DNA from 3 places in the Luteimonas sp. MC1828 genome. Region 2 is predicted to be linked to each of the others. Evidence: predicted binding sites of a transcription regulator. Region 2 holds the regulator's gene; each other region holds the start of a gene.
What was found. Region 2 encodes HrcA, which represses chaperone genes, less so after heat shock. Its sites were predicted from a motif close to TTNGCACTCNNNNNNNNNGAGTGCNAA; they were not measured.
Positions count from the first base shown of each region.

Region 1 (4,979 bases), on a different contig from region 2:
ACCGCCGGGGCGACCCGCCCTCGCCAGACCGCGTGTGTTACCGCGGCTTGTCGGTCTTCGCGGCCGCGGCACCGTGCGCCGCCTTGGCGGTCCTGGCCGGGGCCTTGGCGGCCTTGCCCGCCTTCGCCACCTTCGCCGCCGGCGCACTGCGCGCCTGGCCACCGGCCGCGGCGACGCCCTTGCCACGCCCGCGCAGTTCGATGTTCAGGCCATGGCGGCGCACCTCGAACAGCCCGGTCGCCTCGATCAGGTCGCTGAGCTTGCGGTAGCCGAAGTTGCGCGAATCGAACGAACCCTGGTTGCTGATGTGGCTGCCCACCGCGCCCAGCCGCGACCAGCCGTCCTCGCCCTGGGTGGCATCCACCGACGCGCGCAGCGTGCGTACCAGCGCCTGGTCGGCCTGCAGCTCGGCCTGGCTGCGCGCGCGCGTCGGCGCCGCCGCCTCTTCGGCCGGATCCGGCGTGCCCAGTTTTTCCAGGTAGAGGAACGTCGAGCACGCCTTCACGAACGGCTCCGGTGTCTTCTCCTGGCCGAAGCCGTACACCGCCACGCCGTCGTTGCGCAGGCGCATCACCAGCGGCGTGAAGTCGGCATCCGACGACACGATCGCGAACCCGTCGAGGTTGCCGGCGTACAGCAGGTCCATCGCGTCGATCACCATCGCCATGTCCGAGGCATTCTTGCCGGTGGTGTATGCGAACTGCTGGATCGGGCGGATCGCGTAGGTGTGCAGGCACTTCTCCCAGCTGACGAGGTGCTGGCTCTTCCAGTTGCCATAGGCGCGGCGCACGTTGGCCACGCCGTGGCGCGCGACCTCGGCAAGGATGGCGTCGATCTTCGCCGCCGGTGCGTTGTCGGCGTCGATCAGCACCGCGATGCGCTTTTCGTGTTCGGCCATGTCGGTTGTTCCTCGGGCGCGCCCGGCGCGATGACGCATGATGCCCGACACGCCGCGATGCCCGCGTATCCGCGCCCGGGGGCTTCGGCTAGGATGGCGCGACCGCCCAGGATCCAGCGCCCATGGAAATCCCCACCGCCAACCTGCTCATCGCGCTGGCGGTCACCACGGGTGCAGGACTTGCGACCGGACTGGGCAGCCTGTTCGTGTTCGCGCAGAAGAAGCCCAACGCACGGCTGCTGGCGTTCGGGCTGGCCTTCGCCGGCGGTGCGATGGTCTTCGTCTCGCTGTCCGAGATCCTCAACAAGTCGGTGTGGTCCTTCAGCCAGGGCTACGGTCCCCGCCTGGGCTTCTCCTACGGCACCTTCGCGTTCCTCGCAGGCGTCGGCCTGATCATGCTGGTCGACCACCTGGTGCCCAACCCGCACGAGCGGCTCGAGGTCGACGACCCGTTCTTCCGCGAACACAACGCCGCCTACATCAAGCGCGTCGGCCTGCTGACCGCGCTTGCGATCACCGCACACAATTTCCCGGAGGGTCTCGCGACCTTCTTCGCCACCCTTGAAAACCCGGGCGTCGGCCTGCCGCTGGCGTTCGCGATCGCCATCCACAACATCCCCGAGGGCATCGCGATCGCGGTGCCGGTGTACTTCGCCACCAACAACAAGGCCTACGCCTTTGGTGCCTGCCTGGTATCCGGCCTGGCGGAACCGGTCGGTGCGATCGTCGGCTATGCCCTGCTGCGGCCCTGGCTGTCGGACGCGGTGTTCGGCAGCGTGTTCGGGATCATCGCCGGCGTCATGGTGTTCCTTGCGCTGGACGAGCTGCTGCCCGCGGCCAAGCGCTACTCCAAGGGTCACGAAACCGTGTACGGGCTGGTCTCGGGCATGGCGGTACTGGCGCTGAGCCTGGTGCTGTTCAAGTGGTGAGCGCGTCGTCACAACGCCGGCAGAAACGAAAAAGCCCGGCCTGAGCCGGGCTTTCCAGTTGCGGGGCACTGCACTCAGGCCGCGAACAGCGCCTTCATCTTCTTCAGCGCGTTGGCTTCGACCTGGCGGATGCGTTCGGCGGACACGCCGTACTGGTCGGCCAGTTCCTGCAGGGTGACCTTGCTGTCGTCATCCAGCCAGCGGCGCTTGATGATGTCGCGCGAGCGCGCGTCCAGCCGGCCCAGGCCCTCGCGCAGCAGGGCGAGCTGGTTGTCCTCGCTGTCCTGGCGCTCATACGCCTGCGACGGATCATCCTCGCGCGCGGTGAGGTAGGCGGCCGGCGACGGCGGCGCGTGGTCGTCATCGTCATCGGACGGTGCATCGAAGGCGACGTCGCGGCCCGACAGGCGCGACTCCATCTCCAGCACCTCGCGCTCGGAAACGTTGAGGTCGGCGGCCACGACGCGCACTTCCTCGGCGTTCAACCAGCCCAGGCGCTTCTTGCTCTTGCGCAGGTTGAAGAACAGCTTGCGCTGCGCCTTGGTGGTGGCGACCTTGACGATGCGCCAGTTCTTGATGATGTACTCGTGCATCTCGGCACGGATCCAGTGCACCGCGAACGACACCAGGCGAACGCCTACCGTGGGGTCGAAGCGCTTCACCGCCTTCATCAGGCCGATGTTGCCCTCCTGGATCAGGTCGCCGAGCGGCAGGCCGTAGCCGTTGTAGCCACGCGCCACGTGCACCACGAAGCGCAGGTGCGAGTGCACCAGCTCGCGGGCGGCATCGAGGTCTTCGCCATCGCGGAAACGGTGGGCCAGCGCCTGCTCGTCCTCGACCGTGAGGACGGGGATCTGGTGGACGGCGCCGATGTAGGCCTCGAGCGAGCCCAGCGCGCTGGGGATCGGGAGGCTGTTGGAGACAAGAGCGGTCGCGGTGGTTGCAGTCATGGCCGTGATCTTAGCAGTGGCTCCATGGGACTGCTAAAGACCGGAAGAGTTCCTTAGTGTTCCATTCATGATCAAAAATCAATCCAGACCGATCGATTATTGCTATCGAAGAGGCCATTCACCTGGGTCGCCGATGCCGCGCGCCGGTAGGGAGAGAGGATCCGGCGCGGCGGCACAGACGCCCGCCGCCACCCGTGTGGCGGCGGGAAACCTCAGAGCTGGTCGCCGGGATCCGTTTCCCTGTACAGGATCGTGCCGAGGTCGATCAGGGGCGGCACGTTGCAGCTGAAGTTCAGCGTGCCGTTGGCCGCGCCCTTGTGGACGCCGTTCCAGGTGAGCCACGCCGTGCCGGCGCTCGGGACGACGGCACTGCCGGCGGTGTAGGACAGGTTGTCGGGCGTGCCTGTCACCAGCTGGCAGTTCACCGTGGTCGCCGGGCCGCTGCCGCGCATGGCGAGGCGCACGCTGACCGTGGCGCCACCGGGTGGCGCCGCGGAATCCGCCGGCAGCGAGCAGGAAACGAAGATCGACGTGGTGCCTTCGTTGCCGATGCCGATCGGGCGCTTGCGCAGGGTGGCGTCGAAGACCGGCAGCGGCGCCTCGCACGCGGCGGTGGCGCTCACCCGCTGGACGCGCTCGGTGGCGGCCCTGGCTTCCGGAACGTGCAGGACAGCGGCGAGCGCCAGCGCGATGGCTGCACCCGCCGGCAGGCGGCGGCTCATACCCGGCCCCCGCTGTCGGTCTGGGTGTAGGTGATGGTTTCCATCGCCACCCCCGCGGGCAGGTTGCAGCTGAAGGCATAAGTGCCGGAATTGCTCCACTTGTTGACCTGCAGCCAGGTGATGCCGGCGCGGCCGTTGGCCGCGATCGCCTGGTCCCTCGGCACGTAGAAGACCTGGGCACCGCTGGTTCCGGACACCATCGTGCAGCTCACGGTGGCCGCTCCGGCGAAGCTCTTGAAGCCGACCACCACCGATCCGGAGTTGCTGTCGCCCATGACATCCGTGGGCAGCGTGCAGGACACGAACACCGACTGGTCACTCTCGTTCTGCAGGGCGACCGGGCGACGTCGCAGGTGCACGTTGTAGACCGGCAGCGGCGCGTCGCAGACGCCGGTGGCCGAGACGCTGATCGTCCGCATGGAGGCAGCGTCGGCGTGCGGGGAATGCAGGACCGCGGACACGAGTACGAAGAAACTGGCCGCGGCGATGGTGCGCGGGATGCAGGTTGGAATCATGGGTTGGCTCCGGGGTACGGGTATGGGTGCGGCTGCGTCAGATGCCGCCGGCGCTGTCGCTTTCCTTGGCATAGAGGCCGGTCAGCTGGACGCCAGGTGGCAGCGCGCACATGACCGCGAAGAGGCCATCGATGCTCAGCTTGTCGAGGCCCGCCCAGGTGAACCAGTTGTTTCCGTAGGGCGCCAGCGGGCGGCTGAACGCGTCGTAGACCGGCGCGTCGGCGCTACCGGTGACGAGGGTGCAGGTCACCGAGGTGTTCGCCGCCACCGTGGACTGGATACGAACCTCGACCCAGGCCGACCCGAGATCGCCCACCGGATCGGCAGGCATCGCGCAGTTGACGAACACGGTCTCGTCGCCGGTGTTGGTCACCGCCTGTGGCGACTTGCGCAGATAGGCGTCATAGACCGGCAACGGCGCCTCGCAGATACCGCTGGGGCGGATATGCCGGGCCCGCTGGCTGGCGGCCCTGGCGTCCGTGGGCTGCAGCCCGGCCAGCAGGCCGAGCACGCAGGCCGCCGCCAGCACCGGCGGCATCGTGGAATTCCTCATGGAACAGTGCTCCCGTCGAAGTTGCGGACGCGCCTCCAGGCGGTCCTGACAACATCAATCGAGGAAAGCATCCAGCTCCCGCCACCGCACTTCGAACAACCTCAGCGGCGGTGCCCGGCCAGGACCCGGCGGTACAGGGCCACGTCACGCGCGTGATGCGCCTCGATGCGGCTGCGGAGCAGCGGACTGATCACATATCCGGATTCGCCACGCAGCGGATTCGCCAGCGCCACGGCGGGTACCGCGGTGCCGCCGAGGAACCGCCGCGCCATCTGCTGCAGGTCCTCGTCGTAACGCTCGGTGATGCCGATGAAGTCGAAGCCGGCCGGATCGAAGCGCCACAGGTACTCGTGGTACAGGTCGCGCATCTCGGCACCGAGGGCGAAGCGCTCGAACGACCAGCGTTCGCGCA
Region 1 covers NZ_JAEMNY010000002.1:271,118-276,096, reverse strand. The annotation lists gene JHB91_RS11120 (primosomal protein N') at 1-1, shown strand, start outside; gene JHB91_RS11115 (NYN domain-containing protein) at 38-898, opposite strand; gene zupT (zinc transporter ZupT) at 1,021-1,827, shown strand; gene rpoH (RNA polymerase sigma factor RpoH) at 1,902-2,777, opposite strand; gene JHB91_RS11100 (hypothetical protein) at 2,990-3,499, opposite strand; gene JHB91_RS11095 (hypothetical protein) at 3,496-4,014, opposite strand; gene JHB91_RS11090 (hypothetical protein) at 4,052-4,567, opposite strand; gene JHB91_RS11085 (hypothetical protein) at 4,669-4,979, opposite strand, start outside.
Region 1: rpoH (RNA polymerase sigma factor RpoH) is a predicted target of HrcA. The motif match lies at 2,788-2,814, and genes of this name have one in related genera.

Region 2 (4,979 bases):
TTGTCCTTGGCGAGGTTCGGCCCGAACGCGCGGCGAACGTCCTTGATCAGTTCATCGTCGCGATCGGGGAACTGGTCGCCTTCCCACTTCGCCAGTCTGTCGCCTTCGAACCACAGCGTGAGGTTGTGCACCTCGGTGCCGCCGATGCGACCGGTGCGCTCCGTGGCCGTGTAGTCCCAGCGCTCCTGGTGGAACGGGTCCTGGATGGAGGGCGTGCCGAGCAATGCCGACACCTGCTGGCGGCTCATGCCGGCTTGCAGCTGCGCGACATCGCCGCTCTTCAGCAGGTTGCCCTGGTAGATCGGCTGTTTGTAGACGAGGCCGCAGCCGGTTGCGAGGCAGGCGACGATGACGGGGACGAAGAGCTTGCGCATTGGAACCCAGGGACGGCGGATATCCCCGCGATGATACACTCGACGAGCCGCCGCGACCGGCTCCACGGCAGCTGGCACCCCAATCGCCAATGAACGGAACAGGCATGGAAACCCATGAGCTTCGCAAGGCCGGGTTGAAGGTCACGCATCCCCGCATGCGCATCCTTCAGCTGCTCGAGCAGAAGACCTCGCACCACCACATGACCGCCGAAGACATCTATCGCCACCTGCTTGAAGGCGGCGATGAGATCGGCCTGGCCACCGTCTACCGGGTGCTCACCCAGTTCGAGGCGGCAGGGCTGGTCCTGAAGCACAATTTCGAAGGCGGCACGGCGGTCTACGAGATCGACCGCGGCGGCCACCACGACCATATGGTCGACGTCGACACCGGCCGCATCATCGAGTTCGAAAGCCCCGAGATCGAGGAGCTGCAGAGCAGGATCGCCGCGCAGCACGGCTACATCCTCGAAGAGCACTCGCTGGTGCTGTACGTGCGCAAGAAGCGCTGACCGCGGGCTTCAGCCGGCGACGTCCACGCCGCCTGTCGCCGCGTCGCGCAGCAGCCGCCTGGCGGCCGCACGCGCCTCGCGGCTGACCTCCACCCCGCCCAGCATCCGCGCGAGTTCCTCCTGGCGTTCGCCGTCGTCGAGCAGGCGCACCGCGCTCTGAGTGACGCCACCGCGTTCGGCCTTGCTGACGCTGTAGTGCGCGTGGCCCTGGGCCGCGACCTGCGGCAGGTGGGTCACGCACAGGACCTGCCGCCGGCTGCCGAGGTCGCGCAGCTTCTGGCCGACGATCTCGGCCACGCCGCCGCCGATGCCGGAGTCGACCTCGTCGAAGACCATGGTCTGCACCGCGTCGAGGCCCAGCGCGGCGACCTCGATGGCCAGCGAAATGCGCGACAGCTCGCCGCCGGACGCGACCTTGCGCAGCGGCCGCGGCGGCTGCCCGGCATTGGCCGACACCAGGAACTCGACGCGCTCGGCGCCCTGCGCATCCGGCGCGTCGCCGGCGGTGGGCTCCAGTGCCACTTCGAACCGCCCGCCACCCATGCCCAGCTCGCCGATCAGCCCGGTGGTGGAGGCGGCGAGCGCCTTGCCGGCGCGCGCGCGCGCCTTGCCGAGCGCCACGGCGGCCTTGCGCCAGCCGTCCGCGGCAGCCTCGATCTCGGTGCCGAGGCTGCCCAGGCGCCGCGCCGAGGCGTGCAGCGCCTCATGTTCGGCGGCCAGCGCGTCGCGCTGCGCGGCGAGCCCTTCGGGCGTCACGCGATGCTTGCGCGCCAGGTCGTGCAGGCGCGCGAGGCGGCGCTCGTGGTCCTCGAGCTGCGCCGGGTCGATATCGAGGTCGGCGCGGATGCGGTCGAGCAGGACGGCTGCCTCGTCGAGCTGGATGGCGGCGCCTTCCAGCATGGACTGCACCTCGCCCAGGCGTGGTTCGTGGTCCTGCAACCGCGCCAGGCCGCCGCGCAGCTGGTGCAGTTCGGCGGGCAGCGCGCCGTGGCCGTCGCTGAGGCGGGCGAGGGCGACGTCGCAGGCGTCGACCAGTGTGGTGGCATGCGCCTGGCGGCGATGCGCGGCGACGAGCGCGCTGATGGCGTCCGCATCCAGGTCTTCGCGCTCGAGTTCATCCAGCTGGTGGCCCAGCCAGTCGATGCGGTCGGAGACATCGCCGGCGGCGGTCAGCTGTTCGCGCTCGCGCAGCAGCGCGGACCAGCCGCGCGCCGCCGTGGCCACCGCGGCAAGAAGTGCTTCGTGGCGGCCGAACGCGTCGAGCAGGGCGAGTTGGCTGCCGCGCGACAGCAGCGCCTGGTGCTCGTGCTGGCCATGGATCTCGACCAGATGACCCGCCAGCGCGGCCAGCTGCGACAGCGTGGCCGGGCGGCCGTTGATCCACGCCCGCGACCCACCATCGGCGCGCAGGGTGCGGCGCAGCTGGCAGGCGTCTCCGTCATCGAACTCCTGCTCGCGCAGCCAGGCCTGGGCGGCCGGTGAGCCGGCGAGGTCGAAGTCGGCGTCGAGCTCGGCGCGCTGCGCGGCGTGGCGCACCATGCCACTGTCGGCGCGCTGGCCCGACAGGAAGCCGAGCGCGTCGACCAGCAGCGACTTGCCGGCGCCGGTTTCGCCCGAGACCACGGTCAGCCCGGCCCCGAACTCGAGCTCGGTGGCGGCGACGACGGCGAAATCCTTGATGGAGAGGCGTTTGAGCATGGGACGCGATTGTGCCGCGAGGGGCCGCAGGCTGCCATCGCCGCGTCGCAGCGCTTGCGACTCGGAGCCCGGCGACATATACCCCCGGGATGTCCCGACGCCGCGATGACCCCCTCGACGCCCGCGCACGCCAGCTGCTGCGCACCCTGATCGCGCGCCACATCCGCGATGGCGAGCCCGTGGGTTCGCAGACCCTGGCCCGCCACGCCGGGCTGGATGTCAGCCCGGCGACCATCCGCAACATCCTCGCCGACCTCGAGGAGGTCGGCCTGCTGGCGGCGCCGCACGCTTCGGCGGGGCGCGTACCCACCCCGCAGGGCTATCGCGTGTTCGTCGACTCGCTGCTGCAGCTGAGCCCGCTGCAGGAGCCGGAGCTCGCGCGCCTGCGCGGCGAGCTCGCGACCGGAGGCGGCACGCAGTCGCTGCTCGGCAGCGCCTCGGAGCTGGTGTCGGCGATGACCCGGTTCGTGGGCGTGGTCAGCGTGCCGGGGCGCGGCCAGTTCGCCTTCCGGCAGATCGACTTCGTGCCGCTGGACGGCCAGCGGGTGATGGCGATCGTGGTCTTCGCCGATCACGAGGTGCAGAACCGCATCGTGCTGACCCGGCGCCCATACGGCCCGGCCGAACTCGAGCAGGTGGCCAACTACCTCAATGCCAATTTCGCCGGCCGCCCGCTGCACGAGATCCGCGCCACGCTGGTGAGCGACCTGCGCGCCGCGCGCAGCGAAATGGAGGGCCTGCTGCGCGCCACCACCGAAATCGCCGAGCAGGTGCTGGTGCCGGGCGACGAGGACGTGGTGGTCTCCGGGCAGGCGCGCCTGCTCGGGGTGCAGGACCTCGCCGACGTCGAACGGCTGCGCGAGCTGTTCGATGCCTTCGCCCAGAAGCGCGAAATCCTGCAGTTGCTCGAACGCACGGTGAAGGCGCCGGGCGTGCGCGTGTTCATCGGCGAGGAGACGGGGCTGGCGCCGCTGGCGGGCATGTCGCTGGTGACCGCCCCGTATGGGGCCGGGGGACGCGTACTGGGCGTGCTCGGGGTCATCGGCCCGACGCGGATGGCCTACGACCGGGTGATCCCGGTGGTGCAGGCGACCGCGGAAATGCTCGGCAATGCCTTGAATCCGGAGCCGCCATCCCCACAGAGTGCGGACCGCGACACACCCGGACCCTGAGAGCGATGACCAACGAACACACGCCCGACGCCACCATCGAGGCCGCCGACACCATTCCGCACGACGAGATCGAGGCCCTCCGCGGCGAGCTCGAACAGCTGCGCGCGCAGTCCCTGGTGGAGCGCGCCGAGCTTGAAAACCAGCGCAAGCGCCTGCAGCGCGATGTGCAGAATGCCTGCCGGTTCGCCAACAAGCAGCTGCTCGGCGACCTGCTGCCGGTGTTCGACAGCCTCGACGCGGCGCTGCTCGCGGGCGCGGCGGACGATCCGATGCGGACAGGCATGGAGCTGACCCTGCGTGAACTCCTGCGCGTCACCGCCAGCCAGGGCCTGGTCCAGCTCGCGCCGGCGCCAGGTGATGCGTTCAACCCCGACCAGCACCAGGCGATGAGCGTGGTGGACGCCGCGGGCGTCCCCGCCGGCGCCGTCGCCCAGCTGTTCCAGAAGGGCTACCAGCTCAACGAGCAGCTCCTTCGCCCGGCGCTCGTCGCCGTGGCCCGCGACGACTGAATCCGCGCCGCCCGGCGCTTGAAGGCGCCGGCCGCGTCCCCAGATAGCAGTCATCGGCGGCTTTGCCGCCCCCCAGACAAACCTCCAAGAGGCAACATCCCATGGCAAAGATCATCGGCATCGACCTCGGCACGACCAACTCGTGCGTGGCGATCATGGACGGCGGCAAGGCCCGCGTCATCGAAAACAGCGAAGGCGACCGCACCACGCCATCCGTCGTCGCCTACACCAAGGACGGCGAAGTGCTCGTGGGCGCCTCGGCCAAGCGCCAGGCGGTCACCAACCCCAAGAACACGTTCTATGCGGTGAAGCGCCTGATCGGCCGCAAGTTCACCGACGCCGAGGTGCAGAAGGACATCGGCCTGGTGCCATATGCCATCGCCCAGCATGACAACGGCGACGCGTGGGTGGCGACCAGCGAGGGCAAGAAGCTGTCGGCGCAGGAAGTCTCCGCGCGCATCCTGGAAAAGATGAAGAAGACCGCCGAGGACTACCTGGGCGAGAAGGTCACGGAAGCCGTGATCACCGTGCCGGCGTACTTCAACGACTCGCAGCGCCAGGCGACCAAGGACGCCGGCCGCATCGCCGGCCTCGACGTCAAGCGCATCATCAACGAGCCGACCGCGGCCGCGCTGGCCTATGGCCTGGACAAGGACGGCGGCGACCGCAAGATCGCCGTGTACGACCTTGGCGGCGGCACCTTCGACATGTCGATCA
Region 2 covers NZ_JAEMNY010000001.1:582,308-587,286, forward strand. The annotation lists gene bamE (outer membrane protein assembly factor BamE) at 1-374, opposite strand, end outside; gene fur (ferric iron uptake transcriptional regulator) at 479-883, shown strand; gene recN (DNA repair protein RecN) at 893-2,581, opposite strand; gene hrcA (heat-inducible transcriptional repressor HrcA) at 2,671-3,753, shown strand; gene grpE (nucleotide exchange factor GrpE) at 3,759-4,262, shown strand; gene dnaK (molecular chaperone DnaK) at 4,325-4,979, shown strand, end outside.

Region 3 (4,979 bases), 1.1 Mb from region 2:
TTGGAGTTGTAGAGCTCGTCGCTCAGGTAAAGCATGTGCGCATCGGTGTACGGGGCGTTGGGGAAGCCCTTGTTGCCGGTGGTGCTGGGGAAGCCGAGCGAGTTCGGCCAGGTGTGTTCGCGGTTGTACTTGTTGCTGCCGCCGCTGCCGGCGCGGTCGGTGCCCTTGGTGTAGCTGCGGTTGCGGTACACGTCGAGGATCTTGCCGGCGTCGTTCGGATCTTCGTCGGCGATCTCGAGGATCGTCCAGGTGCTGGTGCCGCTGCCGCTGTACGGATAGGCCACGTGGCCGTTGATGGTTTCGTGCAGCGAGCAGCGTAGCTGGCCGGGGCTGGAGGTGTTCACCAGGCCGTAGTAGCCCGCACCGCCGTTGCCGCCGCCGAGCGGGAGCTTCACCTTGAACGCCACGTCGGTGTCGGCTTCAAGCGCAGCGCCGTCGAGGTCGGCGATGTGCGTCGCGTCAACCAGCAGCGAGCACGCCTGGCCAGGCACCAGCGGCTTGGCCGGGGTGAGGGCGAAGGTGGTCGCCTGGGCGACATGGTCGAGGTCGAGGCGCTGGCGGCGCAGGCCGTCGCAGGCCAGCACGAACGCGCCGGGCTGGGCGACCACCGGCTCGCTGAAGGTCACGCTCAGGTCCGCGGCGTACGGGAAGTCGGTGCCGCCGTTGGCCGGGAACGTGGTGGTGACGCGCGGCGCGGCGTTGCCGGCCTCGCCGAAGGACTGGTTGTTGTTGCAGGTGCCGAAGGTCTGCGTGGCAGATTCCGCCCAGCTGAAATCGGCATAGGTGTTGCCGGTGCCGCCAAGCTGCAGCGACGTGCCGACCGGCGCCATGTTGGACTCGAAGACACCGATGTCGGTGCTGGTCAGGCCCGCGGCCGGACCGTTGTTGGCGGTCATCGCGCCTTCGTAGCTCAGGAACTGGACCACGTTGCCCTGCGGGTCGACCAGGGCGATGCCGTCCGGCGAGCCGTTCTGCAGGCCGTCCAGCGGATAGTTGATGGTGGCCAGCCGCACCTGGCCGCCGCACGCGACCACGTTGCCCGCGGGCACCGCGGTGGTGGAATAGCTGGCGTTGTTGCTGCCGTTGTAGAGCACGACCTGGTAGCCGCTGAGGCTTTCGCCCGCGCTGGCGACGATCTCGATCGCCTCGCCCACGTCGGTGCCGGCGTTGTCGTAGTGGATCTCGTTGACGAAGACGTCAGCGTGAGCCGGAAGTGCTGCGAACGCGGCCAGCGCGATCGCGCAGCGGACCGATAGTGTGGAACGACGCATAGGTGACTCCCCTGTGAAAGCGGGCGAGCGTACCCCGCCCATATGACGGTTGCTATAGCAAGCGCACGCAGCTTTCCATTTGCCTGCACGCCGGCGTGACGCCGTCCACGTATCGTGATGACTCCCCCGCATTCACGCCGAATCGATGTTCTCTCCGATCCACAGCTCCAGGGCCCTTGCGGGCCTGGTCGTCGTTCTCCTGGGCCTTGCCGCCGGGCCCGTCGCCGCGCGCGAGGCGGCGGATATCGAGATCGCGCTCGGCGCGTCCAACACCACCGACCGCGAGTTCACGCCGGTTGCATCGGTGGCCTGGCTGCCGGAGCTCATGCAGATGCACAACGCCGTGCTGCGCGCAGATGCAGGCGTTGTCTACGTCGACGGACGCGGCGACGTGGTGGGCCGTGACCTGGGCGACAGCGTGGTGGTGGGCCATGTCGGCCTGCGCTACGAGCGCACCGACAGCGGCCTGACGCTGGGCGCCGGCGTGGGCGGTCAGGCGGGCGAGACCGACGCCCTGTCGGGCGACGTGCAGTTCATCACCACCGGCGGCTGGCGCTGGGAGCGGTTCTCGCTGCTGGTGCGCCACATCTCCAATGCCAGCCTGAACTCGCCCAATGACGGCGAGACCATGCTCGTGGCCGGCTGGCGCTTCTAGCGCACCGGCCGGGCGTTCCGCCCGGCGCACATCCTTGTTCCGCCGGGGCCTTGATCCCGGCCCGCCCCGCCCCATCTTCCGTGCATCCCGGCATTGCCGGGTTTTCGTGGCCCGGGTTTTGGCACTCGGCATGGCCGACTGCTAGAATTCGCGCCCGATACCCCCGTTTCTTCAACCCAATCAATAACTTGTGAGGATTGCCATGAACCTGAAGCCGCTCTACGACCGCGTGGTCGTCAAGCCCATCGAAGCCGACGAAGTCTCCGCCGGCGGCATCCTGATCCCGGACAACGCCAAGGAAAAGCCCACCAAGGGCGAAGTGGTCGCGGTCGGCGAGGGCAAGGCGCTCGACAACGGCACCGTGCGCGCGCCGAAGGTCAAGGTCGGCGACAAGGTCATCTACGGCCAGTACTCCGGCTCCGCCTACAAGCTGGAAGGCGTCGAATACAAGATCGTGCGCGAAGACGACATCCTCGCCGTCCTCGGCTGAGCCCCGCGCCCCACTTCTTCCACCCCTGATCCCAATTCGAGGTAATTCCAATGTCCGCCAAGGAAATCCGTTTCGGTGAGGACGCGCGCGCAAAGATGGTGCGCGGCGTCAACATTCTCGCCAATGCCGTCAAGGCGACCCTCGGCCCGAAGGGCCGCAACGTCGTGCTCGAGAAGAGCTACGGCGCCCCCACGATCACCAAGGACGGCGTGTCCGTCGCCAAGGAGATCGAGCTCGCCGACAAGTTCGAGAACATGGGCGCGCAGATGGTGAAGGAAGTCGCGTCCAAGACCTCCGACAACGCCGGTGACGGCACCACCACCGCGACCGTGCTGGCGCAGGCCCTGATCCGCGAGGGTTCCAAGGCGGTCGCCGCCGGCATGAACCCGATGGACCTCAAGCGCGGCATCGACCAGGCCGTGAAGGCCGCCGTCGCCGAGCTGAAGGCCATGTCCAAGCCCACCGCCGACGACAAGGCGATCGCCCAGGTCGGCACCATCTCCGCCAACTCGGACGAGTCGATCGGCACGATCATCGCCGACGCGATGAAGAAGGTCGGCAAGGAAGGCGTGATCACCGTTGAAGAAGGCTCGGGCCTCGACAACGAACTCGACGTCGTCGAGGGCATGCAGTTCGACCGCGGCTACCTGTCGCCGTACTTCATCAACAACCAGCAGTCGATGTCGGCGGACCTGGATGACCCGTTCATCCTGCTGCACGACAAGAAGATCTCCAACGTCCGTGACCTGCTCCCGGTCCTGGAAGGCGTCGCCAAGTCGGGCAAGCCGCTGCTGATCGTCGCCGAGGAAGTCGAAGGCGAGGCCCTGGCCACGCTGGTCGTCAACACCATCCGCGGCATCGTCAAGGTCGTGGCCGTCAAGGCGCCGGGCTTCGGTGATCGTCGCAAGGCGATGCTGGAAGACATGGCCATCCTGACCGGCGGCACCGTGATCTCCGAGGAAGTCGGCCTCTCGCTCGAGAAGGCGACCATCAAGGACCTCGGCCGCGCGAAGAAGATCCAGGTCTCCAAGGAAAACACCACGATCATCGACGGCGCGGGCGAGAGCTCGGGCATCGAAGGCCGCATCAAGCAGATCAAGGCGCAGATCGAGGACACGTCCTCCGACTACGACAAGGAAAAGCTGCAGGAGCGCGTTGCCAAGCTCGCCGGCGGCGTGGCGGTGATCAAGGTCGGTGCCTCGACCGAGATCGAGATGAAGGAAAAGAAGGCCCGCGTCGAAGACGCCCTGCACGCCACGCGCGCTGCGGTGGAAGAAGGCGTGGTCCCGGGCGGCGGCGTTGCGCTGGTGCGCGCGCTGCAGGCCATCGGCCAGCTCAAGGGTGCCAACGAAGACCAGAACCACGGCATCGTGATCGCCCTGCGCGCCATGGAAGCCCCGCTGCGCGAGATCGTCACCAACTGCGGTGAAGAGCCGAGCGTCGTGCTGAACAAGGTCAAGGACGGCAGCGGCAACTACGGCTACAACGCCCAGACCGGCGAGTACGGCGACATGATCGCGTTCGGCATCCTGGACCCGACCAAGGTCACCCGTTCGGCACTGCAGAACGCGGCCTCGATCGCCGGCCTGATGATCACCACCGAAGCGATGGTGGCCGAGCTTCCGAAGAAGGACGAGCCGGCCATGCAGGGCGGCGGCGACATGGGCGGCATGGGCGGCATGGGCTTCTAAGCCAGTCTCCAGTTGTCACACCGCACCACGAAGAACCCCGCCGCGAGGCGGGGTTTTTCTTTGCCCGGGTCAGGGGAGCGCCAGGCAGTGCGCTTCGCTGGGGCGCGCCAGGCAACGCGCCAACGGCTCCGCCGCAGCATGTGCCGCGAGGCCGGATTCCAGGGTGGCCAGGACTTCATGCTGCCCCTGCCGGTGGGCCAGCAACAGCGACAGCATCCACGGCCGCATCCAGTAGCGGTCGCCGGTCTCGGGAGGTCTCGTGCCGCGCATTTCCGCGGCAAGCTTCGCCGCCTCCGCCAGCTCGCCCCGCGCCAGGTGCAGCTCCGCGTGTGCCTGGGTGTGCATCATCTGCGGCGGCTCACCGTCTGCCATTGGACACCCGGCAAGCGTCCGCGCCGCGCCGCCGAGGTCGCCCAGCCGGAGCTGGACGCTCGCGCGTACTCCGCAGCTGCCGTATCCGGTCGCTGACGCCCGGTAATCGTGCTGGCCAAGGATCTGCCAACTGCGCTCCAGGTCGACAAGGGCGGCACCGTGGTCACCCAGCGCGGATCGCACGTAGCCGCTGTAGCGGAAGCAGGCCTCGACGTGCAGGTCGCTGCGTTCGAGGGCCGTGTTGATCTCGTTGGCGATCGCGTAGTGCTCGAGTGCCTCGGCGTGACGTCCGCGCCACTGCAGGAAGGCGGCCAGCTGGCAATGCACGGATGATCTGGTCGAGTGCGGCCTGGTGTAGATGCGGTCGGCGATGGCGGCGGCTTCGAACGCGATCTGCTCGGCACGGGCATGGTCGCCTGCCCGGCTGAAGCTGGGCACCTGGTTGGCAAGTGCGCTGGCGTGCCAGCCGCTGTCGGTGCCGTCGAGCAATCGCGACAGCC
Region 3 covers NZ_JAEMNY010000001.1:1,726,594-1,731,572, reverse strand. The annotation lists gene JHB91_RS07935 (endonuclease) at 1-1,271, opposite strand, end outside; gene JHB91_RS07930 (acyloxyacyl hydrolase) at 1,417-1,926, shown strand; gene JHB91_RS07925 (co-chaperone GroES) at 2,129-2,416, shown strand; gene groL (chaperonin GroEL) at 2,467-4,107, shown strand; gene JHB91_RS07915 (serine/threonine-protein kinase) at 4,177-4,979, opposite strand, start outside.
Region 3: JHB91_RS07925 (co-chaperone GroES) is a predicted target of HrcA. The motif match lies at 2,045-2,071, and genes of this name have one in related genera.